Regions from separate parts of the Parageobacillus sp. VR-IP genome, predicted to be linked through region 3. Evidence: riboswitches for the same ligand, from Rfam matches in the RefSeq annotation. Region 3 holds a riboswitch; each other region holds the start of a gene.

Region 1 (2,200 bases), on a different contig from region 3:
ACCATTCTTCATAAGGCAGACCAAGTTCGTCCAACCGCCGCGTTAAATGCACAGTCCATTCGCTATTTTCATGAATAATGTAAATTTTGCTCATCTTACTTTTCCCCTTTCGCCACAAACCGATTCCGGCGTTCCTCGACAAGCGGCATCACTTGTTTGGCAAACCGCTCCATTTCCTCTAGCTGAGGTGAAAACTGCAATATCAATAAATCGACCCCTGCATTTTCATATGCCAAAATGCGGTCAGCGATTTGTTTCGGTGTACCAATTAGATTTGGACGCAATCCCCTGTTCGATACAGAATAGTCTTGCAATTTCAATTGCAGTTCAAGCTGGGATTTGCTGACGAAATCATGATATCCTGCATAGCCGCTCGATAATTTAACGTCGGTAATGCGCTTTAATTCCGCCTGCGCCTCCTCCTCGCTGTCGCGGCAAATGACAAACGCCGCCATGCCAAACGAGCGAAACGGCTCTTTTCCTGCCTGTTCGCGGCGTTGTTTCATGTCGGCAACTTTGCGGGCGATTTCTTCTACTGTTCCGCCATGCATCACATATGCATCGCAATGCTCGACAATCGCTTGTTTTCCCCGTTCGCTCTCGCCGCCGGCGTATAAAATCGGATACGGCTTTTGCACCGGTTTCGGCGCTAAATGGGCTCCTTTTACTTCATAAAATTTTCCCCGGAAATGAAATACATCGTTCGTCCACATTCCTTTTAACACTTGAACGAATTCTTCCGTGCGATCATAGCGCTCATCATGTTCGGTAAAAATGCCGCCATATTGACGCGCTTCTTCCTCCCACCATGCCGATACAACGTTCAGTGTAAAGCGGCCGTTGCTAATGTGGTCAATATTGGCCGCCATTTTCGCCGTAACGGCCGGATTATGAAAACCGGGACGGACTGCCGTCATAATTTCCAATTTTTCTGTCACCGCCGCCAGTGCCGCCGCCGTCGACCATGCTTCCAGCGAATCCCTCTCCGGCCCTTTTATATCATTTAAATACAGCTCCGCGACTAATGTTGTGCTATATCCCCATTGCTCTCCTTTTTGCGCCACCGTTTTCGCATATTCAAACGTCGCCGGCATGTTTTCATCCTCAACGTTGCGCAGCCAGCCTCCGAAAATCGGCAGCCAAAATCCATATCTCATCTTTCTCCTCTCCTCCCCTAATAATAAAAATAAAAAACTTCTTCGATAAGAAGAAGTGGTGCGCTTCATCTTATCTTCCAGAACCAGCCTGCGCGAATCAGCGCTTTTCTGACCAATATCAGCGGCTGCCGGGCTTCATTGGGCCATTCCCTCTGCCGCTCTTGATACTATTTATTTTATTTTCTCCTTCTTTTCTTATCTGTTTTATCAGATTTATTTTATCCTACCATAATGTCATTTACAGCGTCAATATAAAAAACCCCGGCTCTTTCGCAGGGAAAGAGCCAGGGGTTTTATTACAGCACAAATGACATCGTCCAAACCGAACCAGCGACAACGACCACCGCGATAAAAAAGCTATATGCCATATTGATCGTTTGAATTTTGCCGCTGTCGCTTTCCGTCATATGCATAAACATAAATAGCTGCAAGCTTGCCTGAATGATAGCAAAAATGATGATGACGCCAATAATCGCTTTCGCCGTTAATCCCGAAGATAGCGCGACCCAAAGCGCAGCGAACGTCAGCACAAGCGAAAGAACAAAACCGACGACATGTTTCCAAGGAAATGATTCATGGTGATTGTTTGCACCCATCCTAGATCACCATCCCGGTCAAATAAACTAATGTAAAGATAAAAATCCATACAACGTCAAGAAAATGCCAATACAAGCTGACGATAAACACTTTTCTTGCCGTCCGCGGCGTAAATCCGCGCTGGAGCAGCTGAATGATAATTAAAATCATCCAGCCAATTCCAAGGCTGACGTGCGCCCCGTGCGTTCCGACAAGCACGAAAAAGCTAGAGAGAAACGCACTTGTTTGCATCGTCGCTCCTTCATGGACGTAATGAATAAATTCGCGAATTTCAAAGGTAATAAACCCTGCACCTAAAAGGAGCGTCACCAACAGCCATGTTAATAAACCGCTAAGGCGATTGCGGCGCATTTCAAAAATAGCCAGGCCGCACGTAAAACTGCTGGTTAATAGAAGCAACGTTTCAATTAAAACATCTTTTACCTCAAATAAGTCTTTCGCAGTCG
Region 2 (2,200 bases), on a different contig from region 3:
AAGCCGGTCACAATTAAAAGCGTGACGAACGTTTTTCCCCATCTGCCTTGTTCTAATTGTGGATATTTTCGCTTTAGCGATAAAAACCATTTTCCTACGAAAAACGTAAATGCAAAGGCGATGATGGGGATAATGATCCATATGGAAACAATAAACAGCAATTTATGAAAATATACGGTTTGATAGGCAATGCCGACGCCGACAACCGAACCGACCGTAATTTCGCTCGTAGAGAGCGGAATGCCCATGATATTGGCGGCGAATAAGGATATTGTCGCGGCAGTTAAAATGATCACGACAATTTTGATGGTCAAGATGGAAGACGGGATAATCCCGGAACCGATCGTTTTGACGACCTCGCCGCCGCCGAGGCTGCCAAGAAACACTCCTAATCCGCAAAGCACAAGGGCAGTTGATCTCCGCCTGATGGCGCCGGATCCGTACGCCACTCCCATTGCGGCGGCGGCGCCGCTGGCACCGATATTCATCGCAAAGAAAAAGGATACGATAAAAGCAACAACAAGGAGCATATTCGTGTCTCTCCCTATGAGATATGAAGCCCGCATTCCGTTTTTTTGTGACCGACCCAGCGGCCGGAACGCAAGTCGTTCGGATCGAGAGCAGGGGCTGTGCATGGCGCGCAGCCGATGCTTGGATAACCTTGATCATGAAGCACATTGTACGGAAGCTCGTATTTATATACATAGTTCCATACGTCTTTCCATGTCCAATGAATGAGCGGGCAGATTTTGATCGATTGGAATTTGTCATCTTTATTAATGTATTGGACGTGGCTGCGTGTCGGCGATTGTTCGCGGCGCAGGCCGGAAATCCAAGCGGTTACCCCGGTCAATACTTCGCGCAGTGGAATCACCTTCCGCAATTCACAGCATTTATTTGGATGGTGCTTCCATAATTCGTCTCCGAATTGTTTTGCCTGTTCGTCTAAGGATAAGCTCGGCTGTTTCATTACAATGCGGAGGGAAGGATATTTTTCTTTTACCTTTTCGATTGTCTCGTATGTTTCACGAAAATGAAGACCGGTATCGAGAAATACGATTTCCGCATCTGGCTTTACTTGCGAAATTAAATCAATTAACACGATTCCTTCAATGCCGAAGCTGCAGGCATACACAATATTGTTCTCATATTGGCGGTATGCCCAAGCGAGGACATCAAGCGCCCCTTTTGTTTCATTATCGTGAGGAAATGACGGTTTTTCTTCCGTTTCCCACGTTTGATAAGTGAGCATCTTTCTCCCTCCTTTGAAGTCAAAGAAAATAAAGCGGATTAATTGGTTATATTGGAATAGAAAGAGAACGAGCGCTGATAAAAACGCTCTCCCATTTTGGAAGAGCCAGCCGGTCACTGATAGCGCCTTATCTTCCAAAATGGTACCCATTTTGCTGGAATTAGCACCTTGCTTTCGGCCAAGCAGGTTGCCGGAGTTCATCGGGCCAGTCCCTCCCTCACTCTTGATAAGTTTTATGTAATTGTAATTGATTAAAATTTTAACACAATTCACACGGAAGTCAATCCTAGTTTTTCTATGGGAATTTATTTTTTTGTAAAGGGAAAAAGGAACTATTTTTGGGCTATGGGCATCAAGAATCAGCTTTCTTTGTTGATCTGTTTTTCACATGTAAAAACCAAGGTACTTTGCTGTACCTTGGTTGATCCGATCAGTGACGCGTTCTTTTGGGGAATGGTATGTTTTTCTTTTATTTCTTTGCCGAGGATGAGAAAAAGAAAGGATAAAATGCCGATGTGGCCGATAAACATAAGCATCGCAATCATGGAATGAGGGACAAACCGGCAATATCAAATCCGGCATTGGTCAGCGCGATTACCGAAGCGAAAAAGCCGTGATATAAAGCTTCCTGCCACATTGGAAAGAAACGAAAAAGGAATTTCATTTCTTTCGCAAATTTCCCAGCTCTTCGGCAATCGCCTGCATTTCGCTCGGGCTGAACGTCTCTCTTTTCATTACCATGTCATATATTTCTTTCAACTCATCATACCACTCTTCCGAAAAATGGGAAGGTTTAATTGCGTCTAAATTTAATACTTTTAACTTTGCTTTTATTTTTTCTACCATATACTCGACATTTTCTGTTGATTTTTTTGACAAATCCATTTTTTTACTCCCTTCTTTGCCAGGTTATATGTATTGTACCACAGAAAGAAATACATTGTACTA
Region 3 (2,200 bases):
TGGTTCTTCCTTTCATTGTGTTAATTCGTTGGTGCTAGCGCTGTTTGTGCGAAAAGAGAACGAATTTCTTTGATGCTAGATAATGTTTCACGTCGCAAGATAAGGTTTCTGCCAAGGCGAAGCGCGTGGCGTTTTGCTTGCAAACGTTCCTCTTTATTTTCGATGCCGTCCAGGTCGGCGACATGTGCCAAGCCAATTGTGCGGCGGATCACTTCGCAGCCGGCAAAGCCGATCGCATCGACAAAGGTATGATGCAGCACCTCTTCTAATAACCCTTTCGTTTTCGCATACGGTTCGACATTGTGCGTATGCCAAAGTTCAGAAAAGACGGTTGTAAATACTTTCCATGTGTTGTCGATATGGGCAAATAACGGCTCTTGCTGCGATTCAGGGCGGGACAACGCATTTAACAGCAAGTTTGCGAAAAACTGGCCGATGTCAAATCCAAATGGGCCGTAAAACGCAAACTCTGGATCAATGATTTTCGTTTCTTTGTCGCTGGCGAAAATGCTGCCTGTGTGCAAGTCACCGTGAATGAGCGCATCCCCTTCGGTTAAAAACTTGCGCTTTAATTTGGCAACCTCTAAGTGAAGTTTGTCATCGTTCCAAAGCGATTCGACATCATCGCGCAGTTCTTCTTCAAAGTTGTTCGTTTCATGATTAAAAAACGGATCAGTAAATACAAGATCTTCCGTGATTTTGCACAGTTCCGGATTGACAAAGCTTTGCGCCAGCTGTTTTTTTTCTTGCTGATTCATGCCGAAATCCGACGTGTAAAATAACGTTTTTGCGATAAATTCGCCGATATGCTGGGATAGAAGCGGATATGTTTTCCCTTCAATCAAGCCTTTGCGGGCAATTTGCAAACGCGACAAGTCTTCCATCACGGTAATAGCTAAAGATTCATCGGAATAGTAAACTTTTGGTACATATTGCGGCGCATAGCCGGCAAATGTGCGTAGTGCATTGCTTTCGATTACCGCGCGTTTTAAGGTGAGCGGCCAGCTTTCTCCAACTACTTTTGCATATGGAAGGGCTTGTTTGATGATAATCCCTTTTTTCGCTTCTTTATCGACGATGCGGAAAACGAGATTAAGGTTGCCGTCCCCGATTTCCCTGCAGACAAGCGGCGCTCCTTCGCGGAAGAGGCCGAGGCGCACGGCTAAAGAAACGGCTCCTTGTTCTGTTAATGGTTCATAAACGGATGAATGTGAGATCGACATTGGAATAAAATCCCCCTTCAGCAAATAAATTAAAAAGCCTCTTTCTGCATAGATAGAAAGAGGCTTGAAGATTCCAAGTCTTCGCACCTCTTATCTTCCAGAAAGAACAAGTCTTTCTGTTGGACTTAGCACCGTGCCCTGCGGAAGATGAAACTTCCGGCGCCGAAAAAACGTGCGCCCTATCTCACGATAGTATTACGGTCGGTTGCTGGGCTTCATTGGGCCAATTCCCTCAGCCAACTCTTGATAAGAGTATTTTCAGTATATTCATTTTTCGAATTTTTGCTCATGTTAGAAAATATTTGTGCGTTTGATTCGAATCATACACGCTAACGAATTCATTTGTCAATACTTTTTTAAAAAATTTTTTTCTGCTGTCTGATAATATTCGGGACGGCGATCGGCAAAAATCGGGATGCGCGCCCGCACTTCCTGCACTTTTTGCAAATCGATTTGCGCGGTGAGTGCGCAAGGCTCCTCGCCCGCCTCGGCAATGATTTCTCCCCATGGATCGATGATCATGGAATGGCCGGCAAACACGTTGTTCGGGTCGCTGCCGGCGCGGTTGCAAGCGACGACGTAGCATTGGTTTTCAATGGCGCGCGCCACGAGCAGCGTGCGCCAATGGGAAAGGCGAGGAAGCGGCCACTGGGCAACGACAAACAACACTTCCGCCCCTTGGACCGCATGGACGCGGATCCATTCCGGAAAACGAATGTCATAGCAAATGACACCGGCGCATAAGGTGTTTTCGAGCGTAAATAAGCCGGTATCCTCCCCAGGCTGGAGGTAAAGATGCTCATCCATCAACTGAAAGAGGTGCAGTTTGCTGTATTCGCCAACGACCGTGCCGTTTCGGTCGACGATATACATCGTGTTTGTCACGCCTTTTGCCGTTTTTTTGGCGACTGAACCGGCGACAAGATGGACGCGGTACGATTTTGCCAGTTTTGTCATGAACGTTTTCGCGCGTTCGC

Evidence for each region. A riboswitch is a leader RNA that binds a small molecule or an ion and turns the genes downstream of it on or off. The one in region 3 is predicted to bind S-adenosylmethionine.
Region 1: another riboswitch for S-adenosylmethionine. It lies ahead of HT574_RS07880 (LLM class flavin-dependent oxidoreductase); the one in region 3 lies ahead of mtnK (S-methyl-5-thioribose kinase).
Region 2: another riboswitch for S-adenosylmethionine. It lies ahead of HT574_RS16800 (phosphoadenylyl-sulfate reductase); the one in region 3 lies ahead of mtnK (S-methyl-5-thioribose kinase).

The regions. Positions count from the first base shown of each region.
Region 1 covers NZ_JABVYQ010000002.1:486,883-489,082, forward strand. The annotation lists gene HT574_RS07875 (ATP-grasp domain-containing protein) at 1-94, opposite strand, end outside; gene HT574_RS07880 (LLM class flavin-dependent oxidoreductase) at 96-1,157, opposite strand; SAM riboswitch class I at 1,225-1,328, opposite strand; gene qoxD (cytochrome aa3 quinol oxidase subunit IV) at 1,454-1,753, opposite strand; gene qoxC (cytochrome aa3 quinol oxidase subunit III) at 1,755-2,200, opposite strand, start outside.
Region 2 covers NZ_JABVYQ010000008.1:43,826-46,025, forward strand. The annotation lists gene HT574_RS16795 (sulfate permease) at 1-530, opposite strand, end outside; gene HT574_RS16800 (phosphoadenylyl-sulfate reductase) at 545-1,252, opposite strand; SAM riboswitch class I at 1,377-1,485, opposite strand; gene HT574_RS16805 (DUF1128 domain-containing protein) at 1,913-2,137, opposite strand.
Region 3 covers NZ_JABVYQ010000001.1:339,045-341,244, forward strand. The annotation lists gene mtnK (S-methyl-5-thioribose kinase) at 21-1,223, opposite strand; SAM riboswitch class I at 1,311-1,476, opposite strand; gene HT574_RS01850 (carbon-nitrogen family hydrolase) at 1,569-2,200, opposite strand, start outside.